2 linked regions of the Pontibacter akesuensis genome follow. The protein of the gene in region 1 interacts with the protein of each later gene in a pairwise test. Links are inferred from orthologs where the notes say so. Each region holds a gene or a part of one and is shown on either strand. Other genes may lie near its edges.

What was found.
Region 2: the proteins of recA (region 1) and dprA interact in binary tests that used the Bacillus subtilis proteins (3 or more experiments, as listed by UniProt). The link is inferred for Pontibacter akesuensis from one-to-one orthologs.

The regions. Positions count from the first base shown.
Region 1 is NZ_CP014766.1:2,570,253-2,579,540, reverse strand. Bases 2,382-5,225 are described here. They hold recA (recombinase RecA), read left to right. Parts: upstream 2,382-3,197; coding sequence 3,198-4,253; downstream 4,254-5,225. Other genes in these bases: A0W33_RS11065 (DUF3108 domain-containing protein), read left to right, coding at 4,431-5,225; A0W33_RS11075 (hypothetical protein), read right to left, coding at 2,382-3,002. Also shown: A0W33_RS11085 (SDR family NAD(P)-dependent oxidoreductase), read right to left, coding at 1-808; A0W33_RS11080 (GNAT family N-acetyltransferase), read left to right, coding at 983-1,612; more of A0W33_RS11075, read right to left, coding at 1,887-2,381; more of A0W33_RS11065, read left to right, coding at 5,226-5,240; A0W33_RS11060 (response regulator transcription factor), read left to right, coding at 5,476-6,165; A0W33_RS11055 (sensor histidine kinase), read left to right, coding at 6,305-7,339; A0W33_RS11050 (RluA family pseudouridine synthase), read left to right, coding at 7,449-8,159; A0W33_RS11045 (NAD(P)H-quinone oxidoreductase), read right to left, coding at 8,403-9,288. UniProt on the Bacillus subtilis protein: Multifunctional protein involved in homologous recombination, DNA repair and competence.
Region 2 is NZ_CP014766.1:4,342,803-4,352,170, reverse strand. The notes cover bases 4,056-6,979. They hold dprA (DNA-processing protein DprA), read left to right. Parts: upstream 4,056-4,920; coding sequence 4,921-6,039; downstream 6,040-6,979. Other genes in these bases: A0W33_RS18440 (carbon starvation CstA family protein), read left to right, coding at 6,185-6,979; A0W33_RS18450 (MerR family transcriptional regulator), read left to right, coding at 4,551-4,898; alaS (alanine--tRNA ligase), read right to left, coding at 4,056-4,351. Outside these bases: A0W33_RS18465 (TlpA disulfide reductase family protein), read right to left, coding at 1-158; Asp-tRNA(Asn)/Glu-tRNA(Gln) amidotransferase subunit GatB, read right to left, coding at 169-1,626; more of alaS, read right to left, coding at 1,715-4,055; more of A0W33_RS18440, read left to right, coding at 6,980-7,630; A0W33_RS18435 (ketopantoate reductase family protein), read right to left, coding at 7,708-8,640; A0W33_RS18430 (cation diffusion facilitator family transporter), read right to left, coding at 8,659-9,368. UniProt on the Bacillus subtilis protein: Protein that helps load RecA onto ssDNA during transformation. Binds cooperatively to circular ssDNA, is able to bridge different segments of DNA. Favors the loading of RecA onto SsbA- or SsbB-coated ssDNA and formation of RecA-DNA filaments.

The sequences.
Region 1 (9,288 bases):
CCGGTTGCTTTTGCATACTTGCTGCTGCCTGGTCACCGGCAGGGCCTTTGGCAATGAGTGTACCGCCATCTACCGGCCACACGGCTCCGGTCACATAAGAGGCCTCGTCTGACGCCAAGAACAGGTACACATTGGCTACTTCCTCGGGCGTTCCCCGGCGGCCCATCAAGGTGCCCTGTGTCACCATCTTCTCCATCTGCTTATCCATTGGGCCGGTTTCCTTGTGCGTCCAGCCGGTATCTATGGGGCCGGGGGCCACAATGTTGCACCGCACGCCGGTCTGCGCCTGCTCTGCGGCAAGCCCTTTGGTGAAGGCATGGTTAAAGCCCTTGGTGCCGCCATAGGGCGCATTCTGCGCAATGCCCAGCACACCCGACTCAGAGCCAGCCGTTACAATGTTGCCTTTTGTCTTCTGGAGCTCCGGCAGCGCGGCCTTGCTCATGGCAAAAGTTGTCTTGATGTTGTTCTTCAGCAGGTAATCGAACGCCTCCTCCGAAAAATCCGGCAGCATGTTTGTCTCCGGGAAAGTCCCGGCATTGTTAATCAGGATGTCCAGCTTTCCGTATTCCTTTACGGCCAGCTCCACACAGCTTTGGGCAATCGCCAGCGAAGACAGGTCGCCTTTAAATGGAACGGCCGTGCCGCCTGCCGCCTGAATACCGCTCACCACATCCTCCACAGGGTCTTCGTGCAATCCCGCCACTACTACCCTGGCTCCTTCTTTAGCGAACTTTTTGCTGATGGCTTCGCCTATACCTGATCCACCGCCCGTCACGATGGCTACTTTTCCTTCTAGTCTGTTTCCCATGTTGGTTTGATCTTGAATTTTGACTATCTTATTACTGCTACTATTTAACGGCAGCGAAATGAGAGGAGTTAATGCGCATGCAAAACCGGTAATGCGGCGGCACGTTTTTTAGTGGTTAGCGTATGACAAAATCTAGCCACCTTTCTCAGCACCATCACCACTTACTATATTCCCATGAGCTATCTGTACAACACCTTGTCCGATGCTCCGGACGGGCAGCTGGAAACCACAAATCTATCCCTTCGCCCTTACCAGGACGGTGATGAGCACGATTTTATAAGGCTGCTACAAGAGAACCTAACCTCACTTGATCCTGCTTTTTCGGGCCGGCTGGCGCGCGTTCGTGTGCTGGATGATGCCCGCTCTCAGGTGCGCCAACTGCGCTCTGAATGGGAGAACCGCAGAACCTTCGATTTTGGCGTTTGGCGGAAGGAAGACAAGGCCTACATTGGCGACATCGCCCTGAAGAACCTGGACCGTTCTGTTCCCAAAGCTGAGGTGGGTTTATATTTTACCGCGTGGCCTGCCACCCACGATCTGGCCCAGGAGGCGCTGGGGGAGGCACTGCGGTTTGCCTTCAACTCCCTTGGTATGAACAAGCTGTACCTGCGCTGCACCAGCGCCAACGAGAGCTACGGCACACTGGCTGAAAGCTGCGGTTTTCTGAAAGAGGGGGTGCTGCGCAATGATTACCGCGGCGCCGATTCCGAGGAACTCGTTGACTTAAGCTACTACGGCCTTACCCGTTCTGATTTCGAGGAGCTGCAGCAGCGGCATGCACAAAACTCCACTGCCGTAGTTTAAGTGATTTTGGGTGGTTGACCTCTGAATTGGGAAGTATGAAGTGGATTATCTGTCTGCGTACTATATATCCACTAGTGTAAAACCACCCCTACCCCTCCAAGGAGGGGAGTTCTTCTATCTGATGTGTCGTTAGTAGTGGGGAAGTTAAAGATTTAGACTCCCTTGTAAGACTGCAAACAGATACCAAACCCGTAGAGATTAACTTTATACCCGTGCTGGCTGTTCCCCTCCACGGAGGGGCAAGGGTGGGTTATTGCTTAACCCTTACTATCCTTTACCGCCTCGGCTTCGCCAGAAAAAAATCTGTGTTGAAGTTAAGGTAAAAGCCAGAGGAGAATTCCAGTTTCGTATCGTTCAGGTCCAGTAAGGGCTCCAGGCGCAGTGTCAGGCTAAGGTTCTCCAGCAGCGCAATATCATTCATAAATCGAACTATGAGCAGTTCCCGTTCTTCCTGCAGGTACTCCGGATACCTGAAGGTGGTGGAAGCGGACTGGTACAGCTGCCCTCCAAGCTCAGTAATATAGCCGTCGCCGCACCAGTAGCTCAGCATTACGTCCTGGTACTTCGTATCCGCCCCAACATTCAAGTATAAACCATAGCCCTCCTGGTATGGCAACTGAAACTCGTTCGAGAAATCTTTAAAGCCAACAACGTAGTTGCTGGTGTACAGCCGGTGCAACAGGCCCTGGGTATACTTCTTTTCCAGCTCCAGCCCAATGGCAGCGTTTGCCACGGTGGTTAGCGGCAGGTCCGATATATCTATCTGGCCCCCTTTGTGCTGAGCCGTAAACTGAACCGGCAGCCTTAAGTATAAACTGTCGGCCAGGTTGCCGCGGCCCTCCAGCCCCAGCAGCAGAAAATTGGCGACAGCTCCCCCATTCACCAGTTCCTGATCGTTTTCGCCTTCATACAGCATGTTGGCCCAGTCTACCCAGGCATCAAGGCGCAGGCCGCGTGTGTTGCGCTTGAACTGTATGCCGTTCTCCAGGCGGTTTGTGAGCAGGCGCTCAAAATCATAGAGCGGTTCTATGTAGCCATGGTTCAGGTTGCCCTCCAGCGTGCCGAACAGCAGCGCCCAATTCTCCTGCTGCACCTTTATAGTAAAGGTCGGAGCGATGTCTTCGTAGCCCGATGCGCCGAAGTCTTTCCAAAGCAGCACGCCCGCCTCTACCTTCACGTTTCCGGTGGGCTGGTAACTGATCTTCGGGTGAAGCTGGTAGCCAAATAAAGTGTAGCCGTCTGCAATTTTGTTGAAGTACTCGTTGTTCTTAAGGAAGCCAAGCGCGCTGACGCCAATCCTAATCTGGTTAGCATTTTGCTCCTGAACAGGCACTTGCTGCAGCAAAGCACTATTGTTCAGCTGCGCCTTGGCAAAAGGACTTACTATCAAGAAAATCAAGAGAAATAAAAGCGTGGAATAGCGCATAAAGTTAGAGACAGATGGCACAAAAAGCAGCTGGCATGTGTTATAACCAGACGCCGCAAAGCAACTAAAATAATTAGCAAATTACTTGCAAACTATTTTGTAGATTGGTGTCGAATTTGTAATTTCACCTTCAATATAAAGCAAATCAACAAAACACAAATGAGCATAAGCAACGAAAAACTGAAGGCCTTGCAGCTGACCATGGACAAGCTCGACAAGACATACGGCAAAGGTACCGTAATGAAGTTGAGCGACAACAAGGTAGAAGATATTCCGGCTATCTCCACTGGTTCGCTGGGCCTGGATATTGCGTTGGGAATCGGCGGTTTGCCGCGTGGCCGTGTCGTAGAGATCTATGGCCCTGAATCATCAGGTAAAACCACACTTACTTTGCACTGCATTGCTGAGGCTCAGAAAAAAGGCGGCATGGCTGCCTTCATCGACGCCGAGCACGCATTCGACAGAGCCTACGCGCAGAAGCTTGGCATTGACACTGAAAACTTATTGATATCACAGCCCGACAACGGGGAGCAGGCACTGGAGATTGCTGACCACCTGATCCGTTCCGGTGCTATAGACATTATTGTGATTGATTCTGTTGCCGCCCTGGTACCGAAAGGCGAATTGGAAGGCGACATGGGTGACAGCAAAATGGGTCTGCAGGCACGTTTGATGTCTCAGGCACTGCGTAAGCTGACGGGTACCATCAACAAAACGGGCTGTACCTGTATCTTTATCAACCAGCTTCGTGAGAAGATCGGTGTGATGTTCGGTAACCCGGAAACAACCACTGGTGGTAACGCCCTTAAATTCTACGCTTCCGTTCGTCTGGATATCCGTCGTATCGGCCAGATTAAGGAGAGCGCAGATAACATTACCGGTAACCGTACCCGTGTGAAGGTAGTGAAGAACAAAGTGGCGCCTCCGTTCAAAGTAGTAGAATTCGACATCATGTATGGCGAGGGCATCTCCAAGGTTGGTGAGATCCTTGACCTTGGCGTAGAATTGGGCATCGTGAACAAGTCCGGCTCCTGGTTCTCCTACAACGGCGACAAGCTGGGCCAGGGACGCGACGGTGTGAAGCAGATATTGCTGGACAACCCGGAACTAAGCGAGGAAATAGAGGAAAAAATCAGAGCCATCGTGAAAGGTGATCCGGAGAAAGTAGCCGCAGCACTGGATGATGCCGCCGCAGCTACTGCCGCTGCCGAGTGAACTTTATTCCCGAACCTGAAGTAATTAAAAGGTGCTGCCTCATGTGCAGCACCTTTTTTTATTGTAAATGAATTGATTAGCGCTGGCAAATTTTATAATTTACGGTTTGAGAAACTCTTGGTATAAAACTTGTTTAGGTAGTAAAAACAACGCTGACCCCACTAAAGAGGCTGAATTATGAAGAAGTTTTTGCCTGTATTCCTCATACTTACACTTGTGATCTTTGGCTTTGCCACCAAAGACAGGATGCGTCAGGTACCGAACGAAAGTTTTGGCACCGGCGAGGTATTGAAGTATAAAGTACACTACGGACCAATAACGGCGGCCGAGGCCGTGATTGATATATCCCCTACCCTGCACCGCATAAACGACAGAATGTGTTACAAGGCGACAGTGTATGGAAAAACGAACAGCTTTTTTGACCTGACCATTCGCATACGCGACACCTGGCAGTCGTACATCGACACGGCGGCCATTGTGCCTCAGCGCTCTTTCCGCAACATAGAGGAGGGCAACTACCGCAAGCGCGAAACCGTGGACTTTGACCATTTCCGCAACAAAGCGCACATGGAAAAGAAGAAGCGCTCGAAGGACGTGGAAAAGAAGACCTTTAAGGTGGCAGAAAATGTGCAGGACATTGTGAGTGGTTTCTACTACCTCCGCACCCTGGATTATGATAAAATGGAGATCGGTGACAAAACCAAAGTGAAGGGCTTCTTCGACGAAGAAAACTTCGACATGGTGGTTGAGTACAGGGGCCGCGAAACTGTATCCACCAAAGCTGGTGACATAAAAGCAATCAAACTGGTGCCCCGCATGCCGAAGAATGAGATGTTTAACGGAGAGAACGCCATCACGGTGTACTTGTCGGATGACAAGAACAAGATACCGGTGATGATACAGGCAGAGATGTTTGTAGGGTCAGTAAAAGTAAACCTCTACGAATATAAGAATCTCAAAAACAAACTCATGATCGCACGAAACTAACAGCAAGCCAGCCTCTCCAAAGGGCTGGCTTTTTTATGCCGCACCGGGCAAGAGCAGTCGCCCAAATGTTAAGAAAATATTATGATTTGATGAAGCTACAGTAATTGCTGTAGCTTAGGGTATATTTGTATAGGAAAACTGGTAGTGCAGCAGGCCGCAAGGCCGCTCAAACTGTTGTATGGAGAACAGCCCGAATGCTGCCCGTGCCTTTAACAAACCCTAATCCCTTTGAACCGTGCAAACCACATCACACTACAAAATACTGGTAGTAGACGACGATCCGGATATCGTAGAGCTGCTGCATTACAACCTGGTCCGGGAGGGCTACGATGTGACCACTGCCGATAATGGCAAGAAAGCGATTGACGTGGCCGTACAGTCCAAGCCGGATGTGATTTTGATGGACGTGATGATGCCGGTGATGGACGGCATAGCCGCCTGCCGCCAACTGCGCGAAATGAGCGAGTTCCGCACCACGCACATCATCTTTCTGACAGCCCGCTCCGAGGAGTTCTCCGAGGTGGCCGCCTTCGAGGCCGGCGCCGACGATTTCATCAACAAGCCCATAAAGCCCCGCGCACTCCTAAGCCGCCTGGCCGCCTTTACCCGCCGCGATGCGCAAGAAGAGGAGAAAGAGCAGGTAATAGAAGTTGGCGACCTGCGCATAGACCGCACCAGCTTTGCCGTGTACAAGGGCGAGGCCAAGATTACGCTCCCAAAAAAGGAGTTCGAGCTGCTTTCGTTCCTGGCCACCACGCCCAACAAAGTATACACCCGCGAAGAACTGCTGAACAACGTATGGGGCAGCGATGTGTATGTTATCGCCCGGACAGTGGATGTGCACATCCGCAAGGTGCGCGAGAAGATTGGCGAAGACAACATCAAAACCATCAAAGGCGTGGGTTATAAGTTCAACACCGACTAACCCAAAGTACAATACCTTTTGCTTATGCAGCCTGAAACCGCCCTTTGGCGGCTATTCATGCTGCTTTATTTTTTTCTCACCTTCCCATCGCACAGCTAAAACTTGTATCTTCATGTGCTGATACCTGTGGCTTGTTACCATGAACTTTAACTCCCGCACACTTGCCGTTCTGACTGCCCTGGCGGTGGCTTTGGTGCTTACTGCCTTTCTGGCGCTGGCTAGCTCCTTCTCTTCGCAGGGGTTGCTGGTGGCGCTTATTATTGTGTTTATCTGCTGCTTTCTGCTCATCTACTTTTCATATGAGGCGCTGGTGTTCCGCGAGGTGAAAAACGTGTACTCCAGCCTGGAGAAGATAAAGCGGCAGGATTTCAAGAAAGTGGAAACCAAGTCTACCTTCTCGGCCGACCCGCTCAGAAAAATCAAAGAAGACATTTTTCTGATTGCCGAGCGTAAGCAGCAGGAGATTGACGAGCTGAAGCGGCTGCAGGTAATGCGTCGCGAGTTCCTGGCAGATGTGTCACATGAGCTCAAGACGCCCATCTTCGCTGCCCAAGGCTTTATCCATACCTTGCTTGATGGCGCCATGGACGACCCCAACGTGCGCGACAAGTTTTTGCAGAAAGCCGCCAAAAGCCTCGACGGCCTTGACATACTGGTGCAGGACCTGATCAGCATCTCGCAGTTTGAGAAAGGCGTGGTGAAGATGGCCCGGCGCAATTTTGATGCGGCCCAACTGGTACGCGAGGTGGCAGAGCAGTTGGAGCAAAAGGCGAGTGCGCACGAGATTACGCTGCATGTAGAGGTGGCCCCTGATGAGAAGATCATGCTATACGCCGACCCGAACCGCATCCGGCAGGTGTTCGTTAACCTGATCGACAATGCTATCAAGTATGGACGAAAGGGCGGCAACATCTGGATCACGTTTGACGAGGGCAGGCGCAAGTATACCATCACAGTAAAGGACGATGGCAAGGGCATTGCCCTGGAGCACATCAACCGCATCTTCGAGCGCTTTTACCGCATTGATAAGAGCCGCGCCCGCGATACGTCCAGCACTGGCCTGGGGCTGGCTATCTGCAAGCACATAATAGAGGCCCACCGTTCGTTTATTGCCGTAAAGAGTGAGCTCAACAGAGGAACCACCCTCCGCTTTAAGTTACAGAAGGCAAAGTAGCCGCTCCCTCATTGCTCCCGCTCATCCAAGCCATGACAAGCGAAAATTGCGTATCTTTGCAGGATGCACAGTAGCGGTTGCGCTGTGCCGGAACAAAGTATAGCAACACATGAAATACCCGGTTTTCGAAGACCTGATCATATTTGAGAATGACGATTACGTGGTGGTGAACAAGCCGCCCTTCCTGGCGACGCTGGAAGACCGCACACCAAACTCCACGAACCTGCTGAAGATTGCCCGCCAGTACAACCCGGACCTGCAGGCCTGCCACCGCCTGGATAAGGACACCTCGGGCTGCCTGGCTTTTGCCAAAAATGCCGAAGCCTACCGCCACCTGTCGATGCAGTTTGAGGCGCGCGAAGTATACAAAGTATACCACGCTGTGGCTTGGGGCACCCACAAGTTTGAGGAAAAGCTGGTGAGCCGCGCTATTCTAGCCAATGCGAAAGGGGTGGCCAAACTGGCGCCGCAGGGCAAGCCCGCCGAAACATATTTCAACACGATTGAAACCTACAGCCGCCATACCTTGGTGGAGTGCCTCCCGGTAACCGGTCGACTGCACCAGATACGCGTGCACCTGGCTTTTCTGGGAGCGCCCATTGTAGGCGATAAACTGTACGGAGGCGAGGATCTGTTTTTGAGCAGCCTCAAACGCAAATTCAACCTGAAGCAGAACACAGAAGAATTACCACTGATAAAGCGCTTTGCCCTCCATTCGTTTAACCTCGGCTTTTTGCTGCTGAACGAGGAGCCGGTAAAAATAGAGGCCCCTTACCCGAAAGACTTTGCCGTACTGGTAAAGCAGCTGCGGGCGAGTTAGGCTTCAGATATTTCAGATATAGAGTAAGGGCTTTTTGACAAAGGACAAAAGACGCAGATGATCTCTGCTCCATTCCATTGTCATCTCGACGTCAGGAGAGATCTTTTCAGAATTCCAGATAGATTTCTCACTACCGTTCAAAATGACAATGGCGCGAAAATGAGTATTACAGAGTTTATAGCATAAAAGGCCGCTGAAGTCATACTTCAGCGGCCTTTACTTTTGCCTTCTCTATACTTGGTCCTAACGCACCCGCAGCACAATCTTCCCGATGTTCCTGTTCTCTTCCATGTAGCGGTGGGCCTCGGCCACGTCCTGCCAGTCATACACAGAGTCTACCACAGGCTTGATTTCCCCGCGCTCAAAATGGGGCATGGCAAACTGGGCCACTTCCTGCGTGAGCTGCACCTGGTACTCCGGGCTGCGGGAGCGGAGGGTGGAGCCCATAATCTGCAACCGCTTCGCCAGTATCTTTCGCAGATCGAACTCCTCCACCTTTCCGCCACCCAGGCTGGCCAACAGCACCATGCGCCCATCCAGCCGCAGGCAATTGATGTTCTGCTTGAAGTATGGCCCGGCAATGAAATCAATTATTACATCCACGCCTTCGCCGTTGGTATGCGCCAGCACCTCCTCCTCAAAATTACTGGCTTTGTAATCAATGGCCTTGTGGGTACCCAAATCCAGGCAGGCCTGCAGCTTTTGCTTTGATGCCGTTACGATGACTTCTGCCTTCGTGGCCCGAGCCAATTGGATGGCAGCTGTGCCAACGCCGCTGGCCCCGGCATGGAGCAGCACCCGCTCTCCTTCCTGCAGCTTCCCGAGCCAGATCAGCGCCTGAAAAGCCGTCAGGAACACCTCCGGAATCGCTGCAGCTTCTTCCATACTTAGGTTGGCTGGCACCCGCATGGCCATGGCTTCCTGTATCACCGCGTACTCAGCGTAGCCGCCACCGGGCAGCAGGCCAAACACCTTGTCGCCTGTTTTGTACTTCGTGCAGTTTGAGCCAGCCTCCACTACCTCTCCGGCTACCTCCAGGCCCAGCAGCGGACTTGCCCCGGCGGGTGGCGGGTATTTGCCCTGCCGCTGCAGCGTGTCGGCGCGGTTCAGGGCGGTGGCGTGTACTTTC
Region 2 (9,368 bases), 1.8 Mb from region 1 along the record:
TCACCCAACTCAAGTAAATAAATCTGGCCTGATGTGGCGTTATTCAGTTTCCCCTGGATGATAAAGGCATCCTCACCGTTAGTGGCTGTTTTATTTCCCTGGCAGCTTCCCAAAACAGCGGCAGCCGAGGCTATTGCCAGTATGTTGTGTAACTTCATCTTGTTGTGTTTAGGCGTTTAACTGCTCGCGCAGTAATTGATTAGTGACCTTAGGATCTGCTTTGCCCTGGGTCTTCTTCATAATCTCTCCCATAAACATGCCAATAAGCGCCTGCTTGCCTGCTTTGTATTCTGCTACCTTGGCAGGATTGGCCGCCAGCACCTCTTGCACCACCTGTGCCAGTTCATCAGAATTGGACTCCTGTAACAGGTTCTGCTCTTCGGCCACAAGCTGAGCTGTCATGTCCGGATGCTCCAGCAAGTATGGAAATACCTGTTTGGAAGCAACAGAATGGCTCACCTTGTTCTCATCTACTAAAGCGATAAGTTGCGCAATTTGTTCCGGCTTCAGCGGGAAGTCCTTGATGTGCAGCTGCAGCTCGTTCATGTAGGATTTAACCTGACCCATCACCCAGTTAGAGGCTGCTTTGTAATTTTTTGTGTGCTTTGTCAGCTCCTCAAAGTATAAAGCAATTTCTTTTGCGTCTGTCAGTACGGCGGCATCATACTCTGGCAAGCCGAGTTCGGTAACAAAACGGTTGTACAGCTCCTGAGGCAAGCTAGGCATGGCAGCTTTTACACCTTCCAGCCACTCCTGCTCAATAATCAGGGCAGGCAGGTCAGGCTCAGGGAAGTAGCGGTAATCGTTCAGCGTTTCCTTGGAGCGCATGGCTGTGGTGGAACCGGTATTGGCATCGAAGTTACGCGTTTCACCGTCTACCTTTCCGCCATTCTCCAGCACCATGATCTGGCGCTCGATCTCGTGCTCGATCGCACGCTGCACGTTGCGGAACGAGTTCATGTTCTTCACCTCCACCTTAGTTCCCCAAAGCGAAGAGCCTTTCAGCATCACCGACACGTTAGCATCACAGCGCAGCGAGCCTTCCTCCATGTTACCATCGCAGATATCGAGGTAGCGCACCAATCGCTTAATCTCCACCAGATAGTTATAAGCTTCTTCTGAATCCCTTATATCCGGGTCAGAAACGATCTCAATCAAGGGAACACCAGCACGGTTAAAGTCAACGAGTGTCTCAGTTTCGCCTGCCAAGTGCATTGATTTACCGGCGTCTTCCTCCATGTGGATGCGGGTAATGCCAATGCGCTTATCATTTCCGGCAGCATCCTTTGTTACCAAATGACCGTTGGTGCAGATCGGAGTCTTATCCTGTGTGATCTGGTAGCCTTTCGGAAGATCGGGATAAAAATAATTCTTGCGGGCATACACGTTATACCTGGTGATGTCGCAGTTGGTGGCAAGTCCCATTTTAACCGCCATCTCTACCACACGCTTGTTAACGCGCGGCAGTGTACCCGGGTGCGCCAGGGTAATTTCGCTCAGGTTTGTGTTGGGCAACATGCCATACTCCGTTGAGTCAGAAGAATACGCTTTGCTGTCCGTGAGCAGCTGTGCGTGCACCTCTAAACCAATTATAGCCTGATACTTATCTCTTATTGCTTTATCCATTTCTTTATAATGATTAATGAATGATGCTGGATGATCAAATAACCCATTCAACATCATTCATTATTAATTAACCATTAATCATTTAAAACTATTTACTAATCATCGAGGCGACCATGTCCTGCGCTTTGGCCGTTACAGCATCCAGTCCAGCAGCATCTTTCCCCCCGGCAGTTGCATAAAAGGGCTGACCGCCACCGCCGCCTTTTATCTCTTTAGCCAGCTCGCGTACCATGGTGCTTGCGTTCAGGTTCTTGTTCTGCACCAGGTTGTCCGATAGCATTACAGCAATCTGTGGCTTCCCGTCAATTTCGGCAGCAAGTATGAGCACCAGGTTGTCCACCACCTGGCGCAAGTCAAAGGCCAGCTTCTTCATGTAATCAGCCGAACTTAGCTCCACACGCTGGGCAATCAGGTTTACGCCGTCTAACTTAACAGCTTGCTGCGCCAGCGCGTCTTTCATGCCGGTTAGCTGCTTCAGCTCGAACTGCTCCACCTGCTTCTGAATCGCTTTCAGGTCCTCCTGCATTTTCTGCACAGCACCCGATACATTGCTTTGCGTGTTCAGCACCTCGCGCACTGCGTTCAGCTCGTTCAGTTGCTGCTGCATATAATCTTCTGCGGCAGTGGCTGTCACCGCCTCTACCCGTCGAACACCAGCTGCCACGGAGCTTTCAGAAATAATCTTGAAATAGCCTATGTTGCCGGTGTTGTGCACGTGCGTGCCACCGCAAAGCTCTACCGAATAATCGCTGCCAAAGGTGATCACACGTACAAAGTCGCCATACTTCTCCCCAAAAAGAGCCGTAGCGCCCATGTTTTTGGCTTCATCGATCGGTACATTGCGTCGCTCGTCCAAAGGAATTGCCTGGCGAACGCGCTCATTCACGATATGCTCTATCTGACGAAGTTCTGCATCATCAATCTTTGCGAAGTGCGAGAAGTCAAAACGCAATACCTTTTCGTTCACCAAGGAGCCCCGCTGCTGCACATGTTCTCCCAGCACTGTGCGCAGGGCAGCGTGCAGCAAGTGTGTGGCAGAGTGGTTTTTGCGGATGAAGTTACGGCGCTCGGCCGCTATCTCGGCTCTGAAGCCAGCCTCCACGTTTTTCGGAAGTTTTGAAGTGATGTGCAGGATAAGATCGTTCTCCTTTTTAGTGTCCAGCACTTCTACCTGCTCACTATCTGAAATCAGGTAACCCGAATCTCCCACTTGTCCACCGCTTTCGGCGTAAAAAGGTGTTTTATCCAGTACCAGGTGGTACTCATTCTTATTTTTAGCCTTTACTTGGCGGTACCGCACAATATGAGCCTCAGAGGTGTCGCAGTCGTAGCCGATGAATTCGTTTACTACGTCCGGCTGAAGTATAACCCAATCACTCTGCTCGGTGGCCGAGGCGTTGCGGGAGCGGTTTTTCTGCTGCTCCATCTCCTTGCCAAAGCCGCCCTCATCCACTTTCAATCCTTTTTCGCGTGCAATAAGGGCAGTCAGGTCCAGCGGGAAGCCGAAGGTATCATACAATTCGAAAGCAGTTTTACCGTCGATGGTGTTGTTGTTCTGCTTGAACGTGTCCTCCAGTGCATCCAGGCGCTTCAGGCCATTGTCCAACGTGCGCAGGAACGCGTTTTCCTCTTCCTCAATCACGCGCTGCACAAAACCAAGCTGCTGCTTCAGTTCCGGGAATACGTGTGCCATCTGGTCTGCCAACACTTCGGCCAGGCGGTACAGGAACGGTTTCTTAAAGTTCAGGAAGGTAAAGCCGTAGCGGACAGCACGGCGCAAAATACGCCGGATTACATAACCTGCCTTGTTATTAGATGGCAACTGGCCGTCAGCAATGGTGAAGGCAATCGCACGGATATGATCGGACATGACGCGAATGGCAATGTCCTTTTTCTCATCTTCACCATACGTCACCCCAGCCTCCTGTGCAACAAAGTGGATGAGTGGCTGGAATACGTCCGTGTCGTAGTTCGATCTTTTGCCCTGGATGGCCATGCACAAACGCTCAAAGCCCATGCCTGTATCCACGTGCTGCGCAGGGAGTTTTACCAGCGAGCCGTCTGCCAGGCGGTTGAACTCCATGAACACGTTATTCCAGATCTCCACCACCTGCGGGTGGTCATTGTTCACCAGCGACTTGCCATCTACCTGCGCGCGCTCTTCCTCTGTGCGTAAGTCAACATGTATTTCAGAACACGGACCACAAGGGCCGGTATCGCCCATCTCCCAGAAATTGTCTTTCTTAGAGCCCATCAGGATACGATCCTCCGGAAGCATTCCTTTCCAGATGTTAAAAGCGTCCTGGTCCATCGGCAGGTTTTCTGAATCGTCTCCCTGGAAAACCGACACATACAGCCTGTCTTTTGGCAGTTTGTATACTTCCGTCAGCAGTTCCCAAGACCATTCCAGCGCATCTTTCTTAAAGTAATCCCCAAACGACCAGTTGCCCAGCATTTCGAACATGGTGTGGTGGTAGGTATCATAGCCTACTTCCTCCAGGTCGTTGTGTTTGCCGCTCACGCGAAGGCATTTCTGGGTGTCAGTCACGCGCTTGTTGGGCGCGGGCTTGTTGCCCAGAAAATAATCTTTGAAGGGCGCCATGCCTGAGTTGATAAACATCAGGGTAGGGTCATCCTTCACCACAATCGGGGCGGAAGGTACAATCTGGTGCTGTTTGGAAGCAAAGAAGTCCAGAAACTTTTGTCTTATCTCAGCTGAGTTCATGTATGAGTTTTAAGCCTTTAGATACTTAGTGCTGTACTTGTTGTTTAAGAGCGAAAATTATTCAATTTTTGCTAAACGGATACGCCCGAAAGTAGCGCCAGCCGTACAGCACATAATAGACAAAAGTAGCATTTTTAGCCGTAAACTTAACAAGTGGGCCAAAATTAAGCTGCTTCTGCCACTTTGAGAAACACGCGTTATGCCATATAAAGAAAAAGAAATAGAGAAACAGTATTACAGCATCGGCGAGGTAGCCGCCATGTTTGATGTAGCGCCTTCACTGATCCGCTTTTGGGAAACAGAGTTTGAGCACCTGAGCCCCAAGAAAAACAAGAAGGGCAACCGCCAATATACGCCCAAGGACATCGAAACCCTGCGCACGGTGTACCACCTCGTGAAAGAGCGTGGCTATACTATTCAGGGTGCCAAGGAAATGATGAAGAACAAGCAGGTGCAGACCCGCGACAAGATGGAAATGGTGGAGTCGCTGGAGAAGGTGAAGGCTTTTCTGCAGGGCATCAAAGCACAACTGAACACCAAAGACTAACGCTGCCGTAGCCTCTGGTAGGATGATGGAAACGCAAAACCTGTATGAAGTTGCCCTGACGTGCCTGCCCGGGGTAGGACCGCTGCTCACGCGCCAGTTGGTGAGTTACTGCGGTTCGGCCCAGGCTGTTTTTGAGACGCCTCCCGGAAAACTTCAGAAAATTCCGGGTGTTGGCCCTACCCTGCTGAAGAACATCGCCGCTGGTTCAAAAACAGCTTTATTGCAGGCGGAGGAAAAGCTGAAAATGGCTGCTGCGCACGACGTGCAACTTTTGTTTTATACTTCCTCTAAATTCCCCAACAGGCTTAAAACCTTACCCGACGCCCCGACGCTCCTCTACTACCGAGGCAATGCCGACCTAAACCATCACCGCATCATCAGCATGGTAGGCACCAGGCAGATAACCACTTATGGTCAGACGGTGACGGAGCGAATTGTGGACGAGCTGAAGCCGTACAATGCCATGATCGTGAGCGGCCTTGCCTATGGGGTGGATGTGGTGGCGCACCGGGCAGCCTTGCAGGCAGGACTGCCTACCATTGGCGTTATGGCTACCGGACCCGAAACCGTTTACCCCGCCGTGCACCGCAAGTATGCTGAGCGCATGCTAACGCAGGGAGGTTTGCTCACCGAGAATACTTTTGGCACCCGCCCCGACGCTCCCCGCTTCCCGGCCCGCAACCGCATCATAGCCGGTATGAGCGATTGCACCATTGTAGTGGAGGCAGCGCTGAAAAGCGGCACCCTCATCACCGCCAACATCGCCCACAGCTATGACAAAGAAGTAATGGCCGTGCCGGGGAACATTACCTCTCCCGTTTCCGAGGGCACCAATTACCTGATCAAATCACTTAAAGCGGCCGCCTATACTTCAGTGCAGGACCTGGTGGAGCTGCTGAACTGGGACTTACAGGATGAGGCGAAGGCCCGCAAGCAGCATGCTGCCTTTGATCTGAGTGAATACACAGCGGATGAAATTAAGGTACTGCAGGTGCTCCAGCAAAGCAGGGAAGAGCAAATGGACAACCTTAGCTGGAAAGCGCAGGTGCCTGTAAGCCTTTTGGCTTCGGTGCTTTTGGGGCTGGAATTTAAAGGAATGGTGAAGGCCATGCCCGGCAAACGCTTTGCCATACTTTCGTAAGCAGCAGGCGAACACCACCTCAAACTAACTTATAGCTTTACGTATATAGCTTTTTAGCAAACATCGCTGCTTCTTATACTTGATTAAGCCTTTCATTTTCGTATAATGCGTTGTATTTAAGACCCCTAACCTTAACAGCGCGCTTATGATCTCATTCTGCCTCTCTGTTATTGCCCTGCTGCTGGGCTATTTCTTTTATTCTAAATTCGTGGAAAGGATTTTTGAGGTAGACCCGAATCGTCCTACCCCGGCTGTCACCATGCGCGATGACGTGGACTACCTGCCCATGCCGCAATGGAAAATATTCCTGATTCAGTTTCTGAACATTGCCGGCCTGGGGCCGATTTTTGGTGCGGTAGCGGGTGCCATGTGGGGGCCGTCTGCGTTTCTATGGATAGTGCTGGGGTCAATATTTGCCGGTGGCGTACATGACTACTTTTCGGGCATGCTCTCCATCAAGCACAAAGGCGAAAGCATAACAGAGATCACCGGCCGCTATTTGGGTGATGGCATGAAGCAATTTATGCGGGCTTTCACCATCATCCTGATGATCATGGTGGGGGCAGTTTTTATCATGGGCCCGGCCAAAATCCTCAACGACATGACAGGCGATATTGCCACCGTTACCACCTGGGTTTGGTGCATACTGGTGTATTACATCCTGTCCACGGTGCTGCCCATCGATAAGCTTATCGGCAAACTGTATCCGCTGTTCGGGGTGGCGCTGTTGTTTATGGCGTTCGGGTTAATGATTGTTCTTTTTAAAGGTGATTATGTAATTCCGGAGTTAACGATGGCGAGCCTGACGAACATGCGCACCCATCCAGAGAGTTTCCCTTTATTCCCGATGCTGTTCGTAACCATTGCCTGTGGCGCTATTTCAGGGTTTCATGCCTCGCAATCGCCGATGATGGCCCGCTGCATGACGAACGAGAAACAGGGCCGCAGCATTTTCTACGGCGCCATGATTACCGAAGGCGTGTTGGCCCTGATTTGGGCGGCAGTAAGTATGAGCTTCTTTGGCGGCATCCGCGAATTGAACGACACGATGGTGGCACAGCAGGGGAACGCCGCTTATGTGGTGAATGTCATTTCCAATACGATGCTGGGCAAGATTGGCGGTGTTCTGGCGCTACTAGGCGTGGTGGCTGCTCCCATCACCTCCGGCGATACCGCCTTCCGCAGTGCACGACTAATTGTAGCGGATTTTACTAAATCAAACCAGAGCAAGATATTGAACAGGTTGCTGATCAGTTTACCGCTGTTCGTGGTGGGTTTTGGCCTGACATTGATTGATTTTGGGATTGTATGGCGCTATTTTGCCTGGACAAACCAAACACTGGCCACTATTGTGCTCTGGACGGTAACAGTTTACCTGATAAACGAGCACAAGTTTTATTGGGTAAGCTTAGTACCGGCAACGTTCATGACAGTGGTGGTGGTGTCATACATCCTGGTGGCGCCGGAGGGTTTTAGCCTCTCAACAGATATTGCATATCCCACAGGTATCGGCGTAGCGCTCATGCTACTCATCGTCACCCTCATCAAAGCTAATCGCATTAAAAACCAGAAGTTGGAGTATGCCGGTTAATACTTCAGAATAAAAAAAGCGGGACAGCATTAATTGCTGTCCCGCTTTTGATTTACAGCCTTCGCCAGCTTAGGAAATTATACGGTCTTTGCCTTAAGCTCCTGGTAGAGTCCCGAATATAGTGGTGTCTCCACGCCATATTCTTTCCCCTCTCTTACAATATAGCCTGTTAAATTTTCAAGCTCTGTTTGGTTGCCGGACCTGAAATCGCGCTGCATAGAGGATGTTGCCTCCTGAGGCAGCTTGCGCACCACTTCCAGGTTTTGCGCCACCAACTCCTGCGGCAGTTTGATACCCTTAGCTTCAGCTACTTTTTTCAGCTCCTCCATCAGTTGCTGTAACTGGCTGCTCAGGTGCTCCTGCCCCATCAGTTCCCCCATCGTTTTGTCGGTAAGGGACGAGAGGCTCGCAACAGGTGATATAAAGGAGAATTTCTCCCAAACTTTTGTTTCAGCATCGGTATAAAGCTCGTTGTTAATTCCCGCCTCCTGAAACAAATTCTGCAGGCGCTGCAGCTGTTCGGCAGGAAGGTTTGGATGGCCCCACACCAGGCGGTTATACTTGCCCTGCACTTTCACTACACCCGGTTCTGCTTTGCTGGCAACTATGTACACACAGCCCCAAAGCGTTTTTGCCTCTGGAAAGCGCTCCTGCAGATAATCTATACCTTCTATACCATTCAGCAGCGGAAGCAGTAGCGTATTTGAAGTTATACTTGAGTCTAGCTGCGCGCAAACCTGTTCCAGGCTATAGCTCTTCACGCAGAAAATGATCAGGTCCTGCTCGCCCAGATCCTGCGGCGCCTCTACTACCCTGTGCGGATGCACCACCAGCGTACCTTCCTCCAGTTCAAGCTTTAGGCCTTCCTGCTCAATTTTGTACTTGTGCTCACCACGGGCCACAAAACTGATTTCGCAGGAGTCGTTATGGGCAAAATGCTGGGCAAGTATGCCGCCGTAGTAGCCGCCCACTCCCCCAATGCCAATTACCGCGACTTTATACTTGTTCATGATGAAGTTGTTTTGGTATCAATACGTACCGTGCTTACGGTCGGCAATTACTTTATCGAAATCCCATTCCACACGCTCCATAAACGTAGAGTTGCGACGTTGGCAGTCTCCCTTAGTACAGATGGTGCAAGACGGCGCAATGCAGGGGTCCGTATGCACAAAAAGCTCGATGCCGGGATCGATCTCCTCACGCACCACGCGCGCCACCGCCTCCACCTCATCATGAGATTCCAGCACCGTCAGATACCAGGGCACCGTCAGGTGGCAGTCGATGTGCAGCGTTGTGCCATACTTGATCACACGCAGGTTGTGAATGTCAATCCAGTTTTCGCGGCGGTTCTTGTTTAGCACCTCCACAATGCGCTTGAGCAGGTCGTAATCGGCTTCATCCATAATGCCCGCAATGGAGGAGCGAAGTATACGATAGCCCGTGTAGCCAATCAGGATACCAAACAGAATGGCCACCACACTATCCAGCCACACCAAACCAGTAAAATAAATCAGCACCAGGCCCAGAAGAATGCCTGCCGTTGAGTAGGCATCAGTCTTTAGGTGCCGCCCGCCAGCTGTCAGCACCAGTGAGTTAGTGCGCACCCCCCGTTTTTCCGTCATTATGCCCACCGCATAGTTTATCAGACCCGAAGCTGCAATCAGAGCAATACCAATGTCCAGTTGCTGCAGGGGAACAGGATTCACCAGGTTGAACGCGGACTTTAGTATGATGGCCC